Regions from separate parts of the Hydrogenophaga sp. ZJX-1 genome, predicted to be linked through region 2. Evidence: predicted binding sites of a transcription regulator. Region 2 holds the regulator's gene; the other holds the start of a gene.

Region 1 (10,048 bases), on a different contig from region 2:
TGTGAGGTGGCAGGGGAATCGGTGCGGGCTTCGAGGAGGGCGTAACTTGATCGTCCCAGGTCAACATAGGTGTGTCCAATTCGGTGGATTATCGAAGTGTCTGCATGAAATGCAAAGGACTCATGCGTGTGATGAATGTTTTGTGTTGCGGTGTCGCATCGAATGCGCGACGTTCAACACCACAACACGCACACACAACACATGCAAAGGTCATTGGCAGGCTTCGCAACCGGGGTCATCGATCGCGCAAAACTTGATGTCGGTCGCAGGTTCAACAGCCACCGCAGTCGCCGCAGTTGCGCTCATCGAAGCATCGTTGCCGTGCACCGAGACCGCGTTGAGCTGACCGGTGCGACCGGTGGATTTTTCGGCCTGTGTGGCCGATGTGGTGCGCAGGTAGTAGGTGGTCTTGAGACCTCGCAACCACGCGAGCTTGTAGGTGTCGTCGAGCTTTTTGCCCGATGCGCCAGCCATGTAGATGTTCAGACTTTGCGCTTGGTCGATCCACTTCTGGCGCCGCGCGGCGGCTTCCACCAGCCACAGCGGTTCCACTTCGAAGGCGGTGGCGTAGAGCGCCTTCACTTCTTGCGGCACGCGGTCGATGGAGCGCAGCGAGCCGTCGAAGTGTTTGAGGTCCATGACCATCACGTCGTCCCACAGGCCCAGCCGCTTCAGGTCTTTCACCAGGTAGCCGTTGATGACGGTGAACTCACCCGACAGGTTGGACTTGACCGAGAGGTTGCCGAAGCAGGGCTCGATGGACGCGTCGACGCCGATGATGTTGGAGATGGTCGCGGTCGGCGCGATCGCCACACAGTTGGAGTTGCGCATGCCATCGGCGGCGATCTTCTGGCGCAGCGCGTCCCAGTCCAGGCTGCTGCTGCGGTCCACGTCCACATAACCACCGCGCTCGTGCGCCAGCAGGTCCAGCGTGTCGGGTGGCAGGATGCCCTGGTCCCACAACGAGCCTTTGTAGCTGGCGTAACGGCCGCGCTCGCGGGCCAGTTCGGTGGAGGCCCAGTAGGCGTGGTAACAGACCGCTTCCATCGAGCGGTCGGCGAACTCCACCGCCTCGTTGGAGGCGTAGGGGATGCGCAGTTCGTAGAGCGCATCCTGGAAGCCCATGATGCCGAGCCCGACCGGACGGTGGCGCATGTTGGAGTCGCGCGCCTTTTTGACGGCGTAGTAGTTGATGTCGATCACGTTGTCGAGCATGCGCATCGCGGTCTTGATGGTGACCTGCAGCTTGTCGTGGTCGAGCACCTTGGCGCCGTCGTCGGTGCGCTTGATGTGGTTGAGCAGGTTGACCGAACCCAGGTTGCAGACCGCGGTTTCGGTGTCGCTGGTGTTGAGCGTGATCTCGGTGCAGAGGTTGGAGCTGTGCACCACGCCGGCGTGTTGCTGCGGTGAGCGGACGTTGCAGGCATCCTTGAAGGTGATCCAGGGGTGGCCGGTCTCGAACAGCATCGACAGCATCTTGCGCCACATGTCGGTGGCGGCCAGCTTGCGGTAGGGCTTGATCTCGCCGCGGGCGGCCTTCTCTTCGTAGGCGACGTAGGCCTTTTCAAAATCGGCACCAAACAGGTCGTGCAGGTCGGGCACGTCGTTGGGCGAGAACAGGCTCCACTCACCCTTTTCCATCACGCGCTTCATGAACAGGTCGGGAATCCAGTTCGCCGTGTTCATGTCGTGGGTGCGGCGGCGGTCGTCGCCGGTGTTCTTGCGCAGCTCCAGGAATTCTTCGATGTCCAGGTGCCAGGTCTCCAGGTAGGTGCAGACCGCGCCCTTGCGCTTGCCACCCTGGTTCACCGCCACGGCGGTGTCGTTGACCACTTTCAGGAAGGGTACGACGCCTTGCGACTCGCCGTTGGTGCCCTTGATGTGGGCGCCGAGTGCACGCACGCGCGTCCAGTCGTTGCCCAGGCCGCCGGCGAACTTGGACAGCAGTGCGTTTTCCTTGATCGACTCGTAGATGCCGTCCAGGTCGTCGGGCACGGTGGTCAGGTAGCAGCTGGAGAGTTGCGAGCGGCGGGTGCCGGCGTTGAACAGCGTGGGCGTGGACGACATGAAGTCGAACGAGGACAGCACCTCGTAGAACTCGATGGCGCGGGCTTCGCGGTCGATCTCGTTCAACGCCAGGCCCATGGCCACGCGCATGAAGAAGGCCTGCGGCAGCTCGATGCGAGTCTTGCGCACGTGCAGGAAGTAGCGGTCATACAGCGTCTGCAGACCGAGGTAGTCGAACTGCAGGTCACGCTCGGGTTTGAGCGCGGCGCCCAGGCGGGCGAGGTCGAACTGCTGCAGCTTCTCGTCTAGCAGTTCGTTCTGCACGCCCTTTTTGATGAACTGCGGGAAGTAGTCGGCGTAGCGCGCGCCCATCTCGCTGGACGGCACTTCTTCGCCAATCACTTCCTTGACGATGGTGTGCAGCAGCAGGCGCGCGGTGGCGTAGGTGTAGTCCGGGTCTTTTTCGATCAGGGTGCGGGCGGCCAGGATGGAGGCCTTGTAGACCTCTTCGATCGGCACGCCGTCGTACAGGTTGCGCTTGGTCTCGGCGACGATGGGATCGGCCTTGACGTCTTTGCCCAGGCCCTTGCAAGCGTCTTCGATCAGAAACTGCAGACGGTTCAGGTCCAGCGGCACACGCTGACCGCCGTCCGTCACGTGCAGCAGGGCTTCGGCGGGTTTGGCTTGCTCGGCCTGGTGGGCGCGCTCCTGTGTGCGGCGCTCGCGATACAGCACGTAGGCGCGGGCCACTTCGTGGTGGCCGCTGCGCATCAGGCCGAGTTCGACCTGGTCCTGCACGTCTTCAATATGGAAGGTGCCTCCGCCCGGGCGCGAGCGCATCAGGGCACGCACCACGTTCTGCGTCAGGGCATCCACCGTTTCGCGTACGCTGGCCGAGGCCGCGCCCTGGGTGCCGTGCACCGCCAGAAAGGCCTTCATCAGCGCCACCGCAATCTTGCTCGGCTCAAAAGGCACGACCGCGCCATTGCGGCGGATGATCTGGTACTGGGCAAAAACCGAGCTGGCGCTGTCGGGCATGGCAACGCTGGTGGCACCAGCGGCATGCATCGTGGACGCGGTGGCGGATGTGGGGGATTGGGCTGTCAGCATGGTTCCTCTTTCGTTTGTTTTGTGTCGGCGGCGAAGGCACGCGGTGTCGGATGGCAGCGGGGTGGGGAGGCCGGGTCCAGGGCAGATCCGATGGCTTGACCGGATCTGCGCAAGCATGTCATGGGATGCTTTCAAGCCATGTGACCGGGCGACCGCAACGCGCAGGGCACACTATATCTGGTGTGTGGCGGCTCTTCAAGCCACTACCGGTAGTGTTTGTGAAAAAATTACGACTGCCTCGCCAAGCAGATTTCGACAAACAAAAAAGCGTTGGACCATCTGGGCCGTGGCAACGGCAACGTACGTCCGGTGGTGGCTCGATGGGCCTCGCTGTCGAATTTCCTTTGAAGCATCGATGCGGTCTTCCGGTGGCTTTACCGTTGAAAGCGGCGCCAATGGAACGCTGTGTCCAACGCCCGTGTTCCGGCCCTGCGCCGTTCAGGTGACCGCGTGGGTGGCCGGTGGCGTGTCGTTGGGGAAACACGCATGGGCCCAGCCCAGACTTTGTCGCAGCCGGGTCCAGTCGAACCCGCTGCCGGGGTCTTGTTTGCGGCCGGGTGCGATGTGTTCGTGGCCAGCGATGTGGGCGATCGGGTAGCGCAGGCCGAGGCTGGTGCACAAACGGGCCAGGCCGTCGTATTGCGCGCTGGTGAAGGGTCCGCCTTCCAGGCCTTCCAGTTCGATCCCGATGGAGTCGTCGTTGCAGTTGCTGCGGCCGCGCCAGCAGGAACTGCCAGCGTGCCAGGCGCGTGCGTCGGCATCGACAAACTGCACCAGCTCGCCATCACGGCGGATGAAAAAATGGGCCGAGACTTCCATGCCGCGGATCTGCTGGAAGTAGGGGTGGGCGTCCCAGTCGAGCTGGTTGGTGAAGAGCTGTTCCACTTCTGGTCCACCGTAAACGCCAGGTGGCAGGCTGATGGAGTGGATCACGATGAGGTCGATCCGCGCGCCCTCGGGGCGCGGGCCGAAATTGGGCGATGCACTGCGCCGGGCGGCGGTGAACCAGCCGCCGTCCCAGTCGGGTGGTGACACGGGCAGATCGCCGGATTCAGGCGTCATCGTCACCGTCTGCCGGGGTGGCAATGCCCAGCCGCTGGATGCGGTAACGCATCTGGCGCAGGTTCAGGCCCAGGCGGGCCGCGGCGGCGGTGCGGTTGAAGTCGGTTTCCTTCAGCGCCTTGAGCAAGACCTGGCGCTCCTGCTCGTCCAGGTAGGTCTGCAGGTCGGGCGGTATGCCCGCTGCCGGTTCCGGTTCCGGTTCCGGGGCTGGCACCGCGAACGCGGCTGCTGTTGACGGGCTCTCAGGACGCATCGCCGTGTCGCTTGTGTCACCGAAATCGTCAGCCTGCAGCACCGCACCGCTGCTGAGTGCCAGCGCTCGTTGCAGCAGGTTTTCCAGTTCACGCACGTTGCCGGGCAACTCGCAGGCCTGCAGCCAGGCCAAAGCCGTGCCGGACAATTCGGGCACCGGCTGGCCCGATTCGCTGCAGATGCGCTGCAGCAGGGCGTGGGCCAGTTCGGACAGGTCTTCGCGCCGTTCGCGCAGGGCGGGTGTGCGCAGGCAGATCACATTCAGCCGGTAGAACAGGTCTTGCCGGAACTCGCCACTTTTGACGAGTGCGGCCAGATCGCGGTGCGTGGCGCTGACCAGGCGAACGTCCACCGCTTCTTCCTGCACGCCGCCGAGCGGGCGCACGCGACGCTCCTGTATCACGCGCAGCAGCTTGGCCTGCATCTGGAGCGGCAGGTCGCCGATTTCGTCGAGGAACAGGGTGCCGCCCTTGGCCGCCAGGAAATAGCCTTCGCGGTCATGGGTAGCGCCCGTGAAGGCACCCTTGCGGGCACCGAAGAATTCGGCTTCGATCAGGTTTTCAGGGATCGCGCCGCAATTGACCGCGACGAAGGGGCCACTGGCCCGGTGGCTGCATTCGTGCACCGCGCGCGCCACCAGTTCCTTGCCGGTGCCCGATTCGCCCAGGATGAGCACGGGCGCCATGCTGGTCGCCACTTTTTCGATGCGGCTGCGGATCTGCACCATGCAGCCCGAGGTGCCGACGATACGTTCCAGGGCCTGGACGCCGGCCGGTGGCGGCGGGGCGCTGCGCGGGATGGCGTTGCCCGAAGGCGGTCGCATCGCGGACGGGTACCGCTGGCTTTGCAGCGCGGACGTTACCGCGGTGCGCAGCTGCTTGAGGTCCACCGGTTTGGTGAGGTAGTCGAAGGCGCCGGTCTTGAGCGCTTCGACCGCGTTCTCGGCCGAGCCGTAGGCGGTGATGACGATGCTCTTTTCGGTGCGCTGATCGGCACCCAGTTCGCGCAGCAGCTCCAGCCCCAGACCGTCGGGCAGTCGCATGTCGGTGATCAGCACGTCAAAGTGACGTTGCGCCAGCCACTCGCGGGCCTGGGTGAGGTCGGGGGCGGACACCACTTCATGGCCCTCGCGCAGCAGCGTCAACTCGTAGAGGGTGCGCAGGTCCGGCTCGTCGTCGACGACCAGGATGGACGTGGGTGTGGGTGCTGTCATCGATCGGTCTTGGGGGTCACAGCGTGGACAGTGACGGCGGGTCCGCCTGGGAGAGACCAGGGCGGGTCAGGCCGGGCACCGAGTCGCCCATGGGGTAGGCCAGGCTTTGCTGAGCGGGCTGGTTGCCCGTTGTTGCGCCGGGCAGGAGCACGAAAAACTCGTTGCCTTCACGCTGGTCGAGCCTGCTGCGCTGGTAGGCGATCTGCGCCCCGTAGCGCTCGCACAGCTCCCGGCAGATGTACAGACCCAGGCCGCTGGAGCGGCTCTCCGAAGAAAAGAAGGGCTCGAACAGGTGGCGCAACACGCTGGCCTCCAGCGGCGCGCCATCGCTCCAGACCGACAGGCGCACGCGGTCTGTGCCGCCGGGCTGCGTGATGACGCGGATGGACGAGGGCTTGCCACTGGCGTGGCGCAGGGCGTTGTCCAGCAGGTTGATCAACAGGCGCCGCAGGTGCTCGGGGTCGAAGCCCACATGGGCTTGTGGCGCGTGCAGGTGCACGCCGAGGATGCCTTGGATCTGGTTCTGACGGTTCCATTCGTGCGTGATCTGGCGCACGGTCGGATCCAGTGGCAGCGCCGCCGCGTACGCCCCGTCCTGGTGGGGTTGGACACGCGCCACATTGAGGATGTCGTCCACGATGCGCGAGAGCCGCTGGGCGTTCTGCTCGATCATGCGGGTGAGCCGCTTCTGTCCGGGTTCCACCACCTCTTCGTCGAGCAGCGCGTTGGCCTGTGTGATGGCCGACAGCGGGTTGCGGATTTCGTGCGCCACAGCCGCCGACATGCGGCCCATGGAGGCCAGCTTTTCGGTGCGCACGCGGGCCTCGACTTCACGCAGGTCTTCCAGGAACAGCACGCACAGTGCGGCGTGCCCTTCGCCCTGGGTGCGTGTGAGCCGGGTGCGGGCGAAAAACCGGTGCGAGGTGAATTCGTCGATGTCGATGCGAACCTCGGACTGCATGGGTTGCCCGAGCGCGAAGCTTTCGTTCACCAGATGGGACAGCCCTTCCCACCCGTGGCGTGCCGACAGCAGCAGCTTGGCGGCGTGCGGGTAGTGCTCGCCCATGAGCATGGACTTGGCCGCCGGATTGGCGTTGCGCACCACGCCGTGCGGGTCGACCACCAGCACGCCTTCGCTCAGGCTCTCGATCACCAGCTCGTTGACCTGGGCCTGCGCGCGGGCGGCGGCCTGGCTGCTCTGGGCCAGCACTTCTTCCCGCGCCAGCCTCACGGCGAGCTGGTTGGCCAGCAGGGCCACGAGGAAGAATCCGGTGCCCGTCAGACCCGCTTGCAGGAAGCGCGAGGCGGAGACGTCGCTCAGCAATGCCGCACTTGCGGCCGCTTCACCGAGCAGGAACAGCGTGACGCTCGCAGCGGTGGCGAGCGCCAGTGTCATCGAACCCAGCACCGCGGCCAGCAGCACCGGCAGGGCAAACAGGGGCGTGTAATTGAGGCCGCCTTGCTGGAAGAACTGCAGCAGGCCGAACACCAGCAGGTCGACACCAATGGTCAGTGGCCACTGCAGGCCTCCCGCTTTTTCGGGGTTGTCCACCGGCCACCAGAACATCACGGCCAGCGCGGCCGTGAGGTGCAGGGCGCTGACCAGCACCAGCCAGTTCGGGCCGCCGCTGTGGTTGAGCAGCTCGAACACCTGCAACGCCAGCAAGACAGCGGCAATGAAGGCCCTGGCCCGCATGAAGGCGCGCCACAGGCGCTCGAAGGCGTGGCGCCGCTGTTCGCGCCCCAGCGATCCGTGGTCCTCAAAGGTGGAGAACCAGGAGGGCGCGAAACTGGGGTTGTGGTCCTGGGCCATGGGTGTTCTTGCCTGACGCACAGGCCCGGATCAGCTGCCCTGGCGCTCGTGCTGCGCGCGGTGTTCGGCGCAGCAGTAGGCTCCTCGCGGGCCTTTGATGGCCTCGTTCTCGGGCAGGTGCGCGCCACATTGCAGGCAGGCCACCATGGCCACGGGCGGGAGGGGTTTTCGGGGCGCCGGGGCTTGGCCGCGGTCAAGCTCCTGCGAGCGGTTGTTGCGCCAGACCCAGAATGCCACCAGGACCACCGCCAGTACGAGCAGAAATTTCATGGGGTGGGGTCCTCAGACTCGCTGCAGAACGACTTCGAGCACGAAGCGGGAGCCGACGTACCCGAGCAGCAGAAAGCCTGCGCCGACGTAGAGGGTGCGCACCGCGGTGCGGCCCCGCCAGCCCAGCCGCCAGCGGCCGACCAGCAAAATGCCCATGGTCAGCCAGGACAGCACCGAGAAGGCGGTCTTGTGGTCCCAGACCCAGCCGTGGTTGAGCGTGCCCGAGAACCACCAGCCGGCCAGCAGGGTGGCGCTCAGCAGCGCAAAACCCGCCGCCACGAAGCGGAAGGTCAGCCGTTCCAGGGTCAGCAGTGGCAGGGTGGAGTCGGCCGAGGCGCCCAGCCGCATGGATTTCTCTGCCCGCTGCATCATCCAGGCGTGCACCACGGCCGCGGCGATGAGTCCGTAGGAAGCGATGCCCAGCGCCCAGTGCAGCGGCAACCAGCTCGATCGCAGGGCCGGGTAGGGCGAGCCGGGGAACACCAGGGCCAGCAGGACCGCCACGGTGCCCAGCACGGCCAGCGTCCAGCGTGCGCGCATCTGGGGATACAGCCGTGTCTCCACGAGATACACCGTCAGGACCAGCCAGGCGGTGACCGAGAGCGCGGGCGCGAAGCCAAAGCGGGGCGGGTGTTCAAGCAGGCCCGATGCGAGCACGAGCAGGTGCAGCAGCCAGGCAATGGCCAGCACGCCGCGTGTCTGCGCTGTCGTCAGGCGCGGGTGGGCCCAGGCCAGCACGGCGTACGACAGCGCCGCCACCGCGGACAGCAGGGCGGCGGGCGGGTTCGTCGACAGGGTGGGCAACAGGTTCATTGGTTCAGCGCGGTACGCAGCAGGCGCCACAAGGCACGGCTAAAATCATCTGCACAGTTTAACGGTCTTGCCCCGACCGAGTTCGCCGGGCACCGGCCAGTCCATCCGGGTCGCGCGGGCCTCCCGCCCGACCCGTCGTCGCACCTCCCGGCGCCCACCAGCACACCCGAGCACACCATGGCATCAGCCCTCTCAGACCGCCTCTCACGCATCGTCAAGGAAATGCGCGGCCAGGCCCGCATCACAGAAGGCAATGTCGCCGACATGTTGCGCGAGGTGCGCATGGCCTTGCTGGAAGCCGACGTGGCGCTGCCGGTGGTGCGCGACTTCATCGCCCGCGTGAAAGAAAAAGCGCTGGGCCAGGAGGTGATCGGTTCGCTCTCGCCGGGGCAGGCGCTGGTGGGCATTGTCAACCGCGAACTGGCCGCCACCATGGGTGAGGGCGTGGCGGACATCAACCTCGCGGCCCAGCCGCCGGCGGTGATCCTGATGGCCGGCCTGCAGGGTGCCGGTAAAACGACGACCACCGCCAAGCTGGCGAAACACCTGATCGAGAAGCGCAAGAAGAAAGTGCTCACCGTGTCGGGTGACGTCTACCGCCCGGCGGCCATCGAACAGCTGAAGACCGTGACCGCGCAGGCCGGCGCCGAGTGGTTCCCGAGCACGCCCGACCAGAAACCGGTGGACATCGCGCGCGCCGCCATCGACTACGCGCGCCGCCATTATTTTGACGTGCTGCTGGTCGACACGGCAGGCCGCCTGGCGATCGACGAAGCGCTGATGCGCGAGATCCAGGAACTGCACGCGGTGCTCAACCCGGTGGAAACGCTCTTCGTGGTGGACGCCATGCAGGGCCAGGACGCGATCAACACCGCCAAGGCCTTTAGCGTGGCGCTGCCGCTGACCGGCATCATCCTCACCAAGCTCGACGGCGATTCGCGCGGCGGCGCGGCGTTGTCGGTGCGCAGCGTCACCGGCGTGCCGATCAAGTTCGCCGGTGTGTCCGAAAAGATCGACGGCCTGGAGGTGTTCGACGCCGAGCGTCACGCTGGCCGGATTCTGGGCATGGGCGACATCCTGGCCCTGGTCGAGCAGGTCACGGCCGGCGTGGACATGGCCGCGGCGCAGAAGCTGGCCGCCAAGGTCAAGAGCGGCGAGGGCTTTGACCTCAACGATTTTCTCGACCAGATCCGCCAGATGAAACAGATGGGTGGGCTTTCCAGCCTGATGGACAAGCTGCCCAGCGCCATGACCGCCAAGGCCGGTCAGGTGGACATGGACCGCGCTGAAAAGGACATCAAGCGCAAGGAAGGCATCATCTGTAGCATGACGCTCAGGGAGCGCAGCAGGCCCGAGCTCATCAAGGCCACGCGCAAGCGCCGCATCGCCGCCGGTGCCGGCGTGCAGGTGCAGGAAGTCAACCGCCTGCTCAAGGAGTTCGAGCAGATGCAGGGCATGATGAAAAAGATGAAGGGCGGCGGCCTCATGAAGATGATGAAGCGCATGGG
Region 2 (10,048 bases):
AGCGGAGCACCCGCCCGGGCCGCATCGCGCTGCCAGGCCATGGCATCGGCCAGATTCAGACGGGACTGCCCGATGAGGGCCTCGGCCTTGACGGCCCACTCGGCGGCAATCTGTTCCTGGGCCTTCAAACGCTTGTGTTCGTCCAGCTTTTCCTTCAGCGGCTTGGCCGCACCCCGGTCACGCTGCGACAGCTCCTTGAACACTTCGGTCATCTGCTCCAGCCCCGGTTCGCCGGCCAGCCATTCGCGGATGCGGGATGCGCGCTCGCCAGAAGTGGGCGCAGAAAACGCGCCACCGGTCAGGGCATCCAGGGGATGTGCGGCGTTGGCAGGGGCTTGCTTGGAGCTGGCGGGCGTGTTCACGGCAGATTCCGGGGCATTGGACTGGGGGGGACTTCTTCGCAGGGAAAACAGCGACATACAGGGATCGTTCCGGGATAGGGGCCGGCGCATGAGCGCCTGGCGAAGCCCGTATTGTCGCTGCTGTTGCTGCACATGCCGATCCGGCACGCCCAAAAACAAGAAACCCCGGTGAGCAGAACCCACCGGGGTTGACGGCGGGCAATTTGCACTTGCCGTCGGTTTTGGCGGAGGGAGTTGGATGTCTCTCCAGCCTGGAAGCAACAGATTGCTCCCGTTTGGAACCGGTTGGCGGATGCTCCGCGTCACCGGTTTGATGCCCATCCACGACGGGCAACTGAAGGTTAACCGGGTTCCTGATCCGCTTCAAGACGTACCCCCGAGCAACGTCATGGAGATTTTCAATCGCGATCGGCGCGTGATGAAGGTCACGCTGTTAACAGCAGTAACAACACCCTATCGCACCCGAATCGACCAGCGGTACCTCTGAAACGCTGACCGGCGAGCACCGCTGATCCGGGCTGGCATCCGTGCTAGCACGGGACACAAAAAGTGGCCAACACCGCCATTACATATACCTTTAAGTATTTATGAAACAACTTTTAAACATTGACTTGATATTAAACTCCCCCTAACATTCGCCGGTTTTGCCCTTCAGGGTAAACCCGAGCCGCTGACCCAGCAGGGTCCATCGAACGCGATGGCTCACAAAGCCCGCCTCGATGAGGTGCCCAGCCAGCCGCACAGACCCACCCGGTCACCGCGGCACCGACAGGAGAGACTTCATGAATGACACCACCCCCCGCCACCACAAGAGCACCCCAGGTGCCAAGGCATCCATCAACACCGCCCTGAGCGACATGGTCCAGGGCTTCATCGCCATCACCCACAACAGCGTTGCGCTGCTGGGCACCGTTCTCGCCGTGGGCCTGATCACGCTGGCCGCGCGCCACGACCTGCGCAGCGACGCCGAGCAACACCTGCTGGGCTGGTTGCAGCAGCGCCAGGTGGCATCAGCGCCCGTGGTCGCGTTCAAACCCGAACCCGATGCCGTGCAACGGGTGACCGCCGTGCAGCCCACCCAGCTGCCCAAGCAACAGGCCAACGTGGCCTTCTGGCTGAGCCGCAAGTACCGGGTTGCTCCGGAGCCGCTGGGGGTTCTGGTGGCCGAAGCTTTCGAGGTGGGCGAAAAGGCGCGGATGGACCCAACCCTGATCCTGGCGGTGATGGCCGTGGAGTCGCGCTTCAATCCTTTTGCCCAGAGCCCTGTCGGTGCGCAAGGCCTGATGCAGGTGCTCACGCGCGTGCACACTGAAAAATACGAAGACTTTGGCGGCCAGCTGGCGGCGTTCGATCCCGTATCCAACCTGCGGGTGGGTGCGCGGGTGCTGCAAGACTGCATCAAACGGGCAGGCTCCATCGAAGGCGGCTTGCGCCTGTACGTCGGTGCGGTCACCACCGATGGCAGTGGCTACATCAACAAGGTGATGGCAGAACACCTGCGCATCCAGAGCGTGGCGCTGGGCAAGCCCATGCCCACCCGCTTCCCCAGCTACAGAACCATACCGGTCGTCGTGCCCGCTGATACCGAGACACTGCCGACGCCCGACGTCACCGAGATGGAAGCAGCCGACGCTGCCTCCCCCGTTGCAGAAACCGTGGAACCCCTGCTGCTGGCCCGTTCGTGATCCCTGGGCCCGGTAATATCGGCTATCCGGGCGCCTGCCGCCCTGCTCGGATAAACTAGGCCCCGCACGCAACTGGCGATAGGCACTCCAGGCTCAGGGCTCACAGCCCAGGCTTCGGTGCTGACGTGGCCCCCCTGCCCCCATATGGGACCAGGGACAACCACTGGGAAGCGTGCCGCCTGGCTGCCAAGACAGGTGATCAGCCGTTCGCCTGGGCAGCCCCTGCCGTCGTCACCCCGCTGACGTGCGCCGGGATCCACGTTACCCAAGACTGCCAACCATGTACGACCGCAACATCCTCATCGAGCAAACCGACCCCGAGCTGTTTGCCGCCATCCAGGCCGAAAACGCACGCCAGGAACACCACATCGAGCTGATCGCCAGCGAAAACTACGCCTCGCCCGCCGTCATGGCCGCCCAAGGCACCCAGCTCACCAACAAATACGCCGAGGGCTACCCTGGCCGCCGCTACTACGGCGGCTGCGAATACGTCGACATCGCCGAGCAACTGGCGATCGACCGGGTGAAGCAGATCTTCGGCGCCGACGCCGCCAACGTGCAGCCCCACTGCGGCGCATCCGCCAACGAAGCCGTGTTCCTCGCCTTCCTGAAACCCGGCGACACCATCATGGGCATGAGCCTGGCCGAAGGCGGCCACCTCACCCACGGCATGGCGCTCAATATGAGCGGCAAGTGGTTCAACGTGGTCAGCTACGGTCTGGACGCCAACGAAGCCATTGACTACGACGCCATGGAGCGCAAGGCGCATGAGACCAAGCCCAAACTCATCATCGCGGGCGCATCGGCCTACAGCCTGCGCATCGACTTCGAGCGTTTTGCCAAAGTGGCCAAAGACGTCGGCGCCATCTTCATGGTGGACATGGCCCACTACGCCGGCCTGATCGCTGCCGGCGTGTACCCCAACCCGGTTCCGTTTGCCGACGTGGTGACATCCACCACCCACAAGAGCCTGCGCGGCCCGCGTGGCGGCATCATCCTGATGAAGGCCGAGCACGAAAAAGCCATCAACAGCGCCATCTTCCCCGGCCTGCAGGGTGGCCCGCTGATGCACGTCATCGCGGCCAAGGCCGTGGCATTCAAAGAAGCACTGCAACCCGACTTCAAGGCTTACCAGCAACAAGTGCTGACAAATGCACGCATCGTTGCCGAAACCCTGGTGTCGCGCGGCCTGCGCATCGTCAGCGGCCGCACCGAGAGCCACGTCATGCTGGTCGATCTGCGCGCCAAAGGCATCACGGGCAAGGAAGCCGAAGCCGTGCTGGGCAGCGCCCACATGACGATCAACAAAAACGCCATCCCCAACGACCCGGAAAAGCCCATGGTCACCAGCGGCGTGCGCATCGGCACCCCTGCCATGACCACCCGCGGCTTCAAGGACGAAGAAGCCCGCCTGACCGCCAACCTGATCGCCGACGTGCTGGATAACCCGCGTGACCCGGCGAACATCGAGGCCGTGCGCGCCAAGGTCAACGCGCTGACGGCCCGGTTCCCGGTGTACAAGTGATGCCAACTGGCGCGACGCGATGAAGTGCCCCTTCTGCGGTCATCTGGAGACCCAGGTCGTCGAGACCCGGATCTCCGAAGACGCGGACTTCATTCGCCGCCGCCGCCAGTGCGGCCATTGCGAAAAACGCTTCACCACCTATGAACGGCCGGAGGTCAGCTTTCCGGCCGTGGTGAAGAAAGACGGCCGGCGCGTCGACTACGTGCCGGCCAAATTGCGCGCGTCCTTTGCGCTGGCGCTGCGCAAACGCCCGGTCAGCACCGAGCAGGTCGACGCAGCCATCGAGCGCATCGAAGAAAAGCTGCTGAACCTAGGCGCCCGCGAAGTCCCGGCCACCCGGCTGGGAGAAATGGTCATGCGCGAACTCAAGAAGCTCGACAAGGTGGCCTACATCCGCTTCGCCAGCGTGTACCGCAGTTTCGAAGACATTGACGAGTTCCGGGCACTGGTGGACGAAGTGCGACGTTGATGACGCAGCCGCGTGGCCAGCGCCACGCCGATTCGAGTACTTTCTGCCGCCTGTCGCGTTGTTTCCGCCGGTCAGCTGACTGCCTCTGATGGCCTCGGCACGCGCCGATACGATGCGTACATGGATTCTCATGCCCACCCCATCCCTTCAGCGCCCCCGCAAAGCGCCAGCGGCTTCTCTCTTATCGAGATGATGGTCGTGGTGTCCTTGATGGCCATTCTGGCTGGACTCGCAGCGCCCAGCTTCACGGGGATGATCGAGTCCTACCAAGTCGCCTCCGCGCGAGACAACCTGCTTTCCACACTCCAGTTCGCGCGTACCGAGGCCATCCGAACCGGGCAACCCATTACGGTGCGACGTAGAGCAGATTGCCCCAGCAACAACTGGGGTTGCGGCTGGATCGTGTTCCGGGACACAAACGGCGACAACGTCCAGCAAGCCGCAGAGCCGCTGGTTCGCGGCACCGAACTCCAACGCGGCGTATCCATTCAAGCCAACAACGTTGCCGCTAACAACTTTGTGCGCGTCAACAGCTTCGGCCAGTTCGCTGGCAGCATGTTTTTCGCTTTCCAGATGGCTCCCATCAACACACCCAACAGCACAAGCTGTATTGCCCTGACCTTCTCGTCCGGCATGAGAGCCACCTCGACCAAAGGTTCCGGCAGCTGCCCCACCTGATTGGCCCCACATGATCCACACCTCCTTGCGCCGCCACCAGACCGGCATCAGCATGATCGAGTCGCTGGTTGCCCTTTTTGTGCTCGCTCTGGGCATTCTTGGACTTGCCGGGCTTCAGACACGCACATTGACAGAAACCCGCTTGACGAACGCTCGGGCTGTCGCAGTGCGCATGGCTGGTGATATCCATGAGCGCATGAAGCTGAACACGGGCGCCCTGAACGACAGCGCCGCCAATGGAACACCCAATCCCTATCTGGTGGGCTGGGGTGCCGCTCCCGCAGGGACCAACTGCAACACCGCGGCATGCACCAGCGCCCAACTGGCCGGCTTCGATCTGGCTCAATGGAAAGCGACGCTCGCGGCGTCATTGCCCGGGGGCAACGGTGCAATCTACGCCATGCCGGGTGACCCCACCGCCTTTGGTGTGGTGATCGCATGGACCGACAACGTCTCGGCACAAGCCGACGGTCTGGCCGATGACGACAACCCTTTCCTGGTGACCACCGACGTGGCCAACGTGACATGCCCGGATGGATCGATCTGCCACCTGATCAGGATGCGTCCGTGATGAAATACTCTACCCACTTACGTGGAAGCGCCAGCATGCGGTTCACGTCGCACCGGCGCCAGCAACGCGGCGTGACCCTGATCGAACTGATGGTCGGCATCACCATCGGTCTGCTCGTGTCTGTGGCCGCCATTGGCACCCTGGTCTACAACCGTGTCGCGTCGACCACTATCACCGACACGGTGAACCTCCAGCAGGATGCTGCAGCCGTCATGCGCATGATCGGACGCCAGCTCAAACAGGCTGGCGCAGTTCCCGCCGAGGACTACGTGGACCTGACCAATCCGGGTCTGAGTACCCAGAAGTTTGTCTACCGCAGCGATTACATCGGCCTGGACAACACGCAACCGATCCCGATTTCCATCCGAGGGACCAACAACGGTGTTGAAGACACGCTCACGGTGTCCTTCAGCAACGTGGCCAACATTACTGCTTTGCTGAGCGATTGCATGGGCAACAACCCTGCCGCAGCGAGCGCTGTGGTCACCAGCCAGTTCAGCCTGGACGATGGCTCGATCCTCTGCCAAGGAGCCGCCGCTGGCGCAACGCCTCAGCCGGTGATCCCCAACGTGGAAGAACTGCAGATCTGGTACGCCGTGCGTGACCCAGCCGTTGTCCCGCCTGCCATCCGCTATTTCCAGGCCGACGCTGTCGCGGACTGGACGGCGGTGGAAGCCGTTCAGGTGTGCATCCGCCTGGTTGGAGTCAGCGGCAACAACCCCACCGGCGGTGCTGCAACAGCCGACTGTACCGGTGGGGCTGTTGCTGACGACGGTCGCATCCGGCGTGTCTTCCGTCAGGTGTTCACCCTGCGCAACCTCCAGACCCTGAGCTGAACACCATGAACACCGCCATCGTCTCCAACAAGATCGCTTTGCGCCAGCGAGGCATCTCCTTGATCGTTGTCATGGTCATGCTGCTGCTCGGTAGCATGCTGGCGCTCGGTGCAACTCGAACCAACTGGCTCAACGAGTCGCTGGTCAGCAACGAAAGCGACTACCAGCGCGCCTATTCAGCGGCAGAGGCCTTGATTGCCGACGCAGAGACAGACATCAGAGGCGTACTCGCAGGGGGTTTCCCTTGCAAAACCAGCGCCAACTTCTATGGATGTCGAGATCGATACGGTGGCACGGCTGGTCCATTCATTCCCGTGATGAGCCAGGATCTGGATGACTTGCGCGCCACCATCCCCAACTTTGCCACCCTGCCGTGCCGACAAGGCATCTGCCTGCTGGAAGAAGAAGATGCTCTGGGCGTCGGCTGGTGGAACTTGGGAGCCGGCTTCGATGCTATGACCGCAAACACGCGCACGGCCAACGCCATCGCAGCCACCTATGGCGAGTTCACCGGCATTGACAATGACGACATCGATAACCCCCTGCTGCTGGTGCGAGCCGACGGCGAATACGGTGCCTGGTACTGGATCGAAGTGATGGAGTTCCAGAACACCGGGGCCATGGCGCCCATTGCCGGCAACCTGCCCGTACCCGCCGTGGACGCCCCTTTCATCTTCCGAATCACCGCCGTGGCCAACGGCCTCAAGCCCGGCACACGCGTGGTGTTGCGCACCATCTTTGTTCCAGCCTTGGCCGATCCCGCGGCCTGATCGAATGGGAGATCCAACAATGAAAACATCCACCAAGTTGAATACCGCTCAAGCCATCATGCTGGGTGGGTATCTTCTCATGTCGACCTCGGTCATGGGGGCCCCCATGACCTTCAGCCAGGTCCCACCGGGTGCGGGAGCGAGGGAGCCAGCACCCAACGTCATCGTCTCGGTCGATGATTCGGGCAGTATGGGTGAATCCGGCATGACGACCTTGCGCCAAGCTTTGCGAGACACCTTCGGTTCGTCGTCCAGCCTTGCCGAAAACCGCATTCGCATGGCCTGGCAATCAATGAACAAATGTCCTTCCTTGGGCACCGCTTCAACGGCCTGCGGCACCTACAACGGCATGCGCTACCTCGGAGGTACCCACCGAACCAACTTTGACGCATGGGTCAACAGTCTCGTCCACAACGGAGGTACGCCCGGGCACCTCATGATGGACAACGCAGGCCAATATCTGTCAGCAGCCATCTCCGACGTGAACAGCCCTTGGGCAGCCAATCCTGGAATCACCCAGGCACCCATCCTCTCCTGCCGGAAGAACTACCACATCTTCATGACCGATGGCGGCTGGAATAGCGGCACATCCAGCACATCCCAGCACATCGACACATCAAGGACTAACAACGGCACGCGCATCGTGCGCGGTGGAGGCAATGCAGACAACACCACCAAGGTCCTACCTCTGCCTTCCGGTAGAACCTACGACATCACCAGCAACCAAACACGCCTATATAGAGATATTTGGGGCGGCGCAACCACGACAGCCAGCGGCAATCAAACCACGCTCAGTACGTTAGCCGATATTGCCTTTCACTATTGGTCCACTGATCTTCAAACTGGTTTAGCAAACGACGTTCGCCCAACGAACAATCGCACTACCCCCGAAACCTTTGTCGCAACAAATGGAACCAGCACCACACTGGAGCCCTTCTGGAACCCCAGGAACAACCCGGCCACCTGGCAGAACATGGTGACATACACCATCGGATTCAACACTGCAGCGTCGTGGGCCGGAGACCCCTCTTGGGGCTCCGACACCTTTTCGGGAGATCTGCCCAATCTCATCAACGGTGTGAACACATGGGTATCGCCATTTTGCGCGGGAAGCAATTCTGGTACTGGGAACCGCCCTTGTGACGGAAGCACTGGCTATACAAGTGCTGGAGCGTCACCTCGGATCGACGGCCGCAGAATGGATCTGTGGCATGCGGCACTCAATGGCCGCGGCCGGTTCGTTCCGGCGCCCAACAGCCAGGCCTTGGTGGATGCATTTCAGGGCATCCTGAACGACATCCTTTCACAGACCGCCAAGCCGCTGGTTTCCATTGCGAGCAACTCCACTCGCCTGGCCAGGAACGGCCTCGCCTACGTGGCCAGCTACAACTCGGAACGCTGGAGTGGCGACATCAAGGCATACCGCATCGACGACGACTCGGGCCTTCCCTCCACCACAGAGACCTGGAAGGTCAGCACCCAACTGGACTCGACGGACACAGGCGTGTTTTCGCACACCAGCCGAGTCGTTCTCACCCACAACGGCACCATTGGGACCGGTTTCTTGTGGAACAACCTTTCAACCGCCCAAAAGAATTTGCTGTCCACCACAAGCACAGACGGCACCGCCAGGATCAACTACCTTCGCGGCGACCGTTCCATGGAGGTGCCTGCAACGGGAGGAACGATGCGCCAGCGCGACTCGCGCCTGGGTGACATCGTCAATTCCAACCTCTGGTACGTGGGTAAGCCGGTGCGCCTAGACACCGATTACCCGGGCCACGCCAGTTTTCGGTCTTCTTACGCCAGCCGCACGCCGGTGCTGTATGTGGGCGCGAACGACGGCATGCTCCACGGCTTCAACGCCAACACGGGCAAAGAGGTGTTGGCCTATGTTCCCAGGGGGGTTTATGCCAACCTGCGCAACTACACGCTGCCCTCCTACACTCACAACTACTTTGTTGACGGTAACCCTTTTGCAGGTGACGCCGATCTGGACCAATCCATCTCAGGCACCAACTGGCGCACCGTTCTGGTAAGCCCCTTGGGCGCGGGCGGCAAGGGCTATTTCGTTCTGGATGTCACAAACCCGGCCACTTTCACCGACCCCGGCGCCAGCGCCAGCTCAGTGGTGTTGATGGACAAGACCGAAGGCGTCGACAGCGATGTGGGTCACATCTTCGCGACACCTTCGCTGGACAACCAGACCGGCTCCCTGTCGCAGCAAATCGTCAAGCTCAACAACGGACGTTGGGCCGCGATCATGGGCAACGGTTACAACAGCAGCAACGAGCGCCCGGTCTTGCTGATTCAGTACTTGGACGGCACACGAGCTCTGAAAAAAATCATTGCTGACAGCGCCAATGCGCAGACCAATGGGCTCGGTGCGCCTGCGACCTTTGACGTGAACGGCAATGGCACGGTGGACGTGGTGTACGCCGGTGACCTCAAGGGCAATATGTGGAAGTTCAATCTGGTGAGCACCAGCGACTCAGACTGGGGCGTGAGCACTTGGTCGGGATCGGGCAGCACCTGCGAAAACGCCACCACCTGCGTCCCCCTCTTCGTGGCCAAGACCTCCGGTGGCGCTACCCGCCCTATTACCGCAGCCCCGACCCTGATGATCCACCCCCAAGGTGGTCTGCAGGTGATCTTTGGAACCGGTAAGGATCTGGAAGCCAGCGACCGTGGCGCCACATCGCCCCCGACAGAAACCATCTTCAGTGTTTGGGACCTGAGCACCTACAAGATTGAATCGGCCAGACTGGTCGCTGAAGAAACTGGCGCCATCACTGCGAGCAACGGCCGAAGCAGACTGGTAGAGCAGACGGTGACTGGAAACGGTTCCTCTGGTGTGATCGAGACCTCGTCTAACGCAATCGAGTATTCGCGCACCGACAGCAGTGCGAAGCGCGGCTGGTTCTTTGATCTGCCTGTCAGCGACGAACGCCTGTTGATCGCGCCCCGTGTCTTTGACGCCAACACGCTGCTGTTCGGCACGATTGCACCGAAGAAGGCCATTGAAGGTGAAACTTGCGACCTGTCGTCTGCGCAAGACAAAGGCTTCCTCACGTTCTTGAACGCCATCAGTGGCGCTCCGCCGAAAAATTCCGTGTTCGGTGACGAAATGGATCCCACTGGGAATGCCAGTC

Evidence for each region. The regulator NrdR, encoded in region 2, represses ribonucleotide reductase genes. The targets are predictions, from matches to a motif close to CACNANATNTNGTG.
Region 1: a site for NrdR is predicted at 3,287-3,300, ahead of ACN5W5_RS11240 (ribonucleoside-diphosphate reductase subunit alpha). Genes of this name have one in related genera too.

The regions. Positions count from the first base shown of each region.
Region 1 is NZ_JBMBRA010000003.1:499,606-509,653, reverse strand. Features, by position in the region: gene ACN5W5_RS11245 (ribonucleotide-diphosphate reductase subunit beta) at 1-67, opposite strand, end outside; gene ACN5W5_RS11240 (ribonucleoside-diphosphate reductase subunit alpha) at 211-3,075, opposite strand; gene ampD (1,6-anhydro-N-acetylmuramyl-L-alanine amidase AmpD) at 3,556-4,179, opposite strand; gene ACN5W5_RS11230 (sigma-54-dependent transcriptional regulator) at 4,169-5,644, opposite strand; gene ACN5W5_RS11225 (sensor histidine kinase) at 5,661-7,457, opposite strand; gene ACN5W5_RS11220 (PP0621 family protein) at 7,488-7,727, opposite strand; gene ACN5W5_RS11215 (cytochrome C assembly family protein) at 7,740-8,540, opposite strand; gene ffh (signal recognition particle protein) at 8,718-10,048, shown strand, end outside.
Region 2 is NZ_JBMBRA010000001.1:576,154-586,201, reverse strand. Features, by position in the region: gene ACN5W5_RS02930 (DUF349 domain-containing protein) at 1-419, opposite strand, end outside; gene ACN5W5_RS02925 (transglycosylase SLT domain-containing protein) at 1,145-2,047, shown strand; ZMP/ZTP riboswitch at 2,106-2,271, shown strand; gene glyA (serine hydroxymethyltransferase) at 2,328-3,572, shown strand; gene nrdR (transcriptional regulator NrdR) at 3,592-4,041, shown strand; gene ACN5W5_RS02910 (GspH/FimT family pseudopilin) at 4,162-4,719, shown strand; gene pilV (type IV pilus modification protein PilV) at 4,730-5,290, shown strand; gene ACN5W5_RS02900 (PilW family protein) at 5,245-6,126, shown strand; gene ACN5W5_RS02895 (pilus assembly PilX family protein) at 6,132-6,896, shown strand; gene ACN5W5_RS02890 (pilus assembly protein) at 6,916-10,048, shown strand, end outside.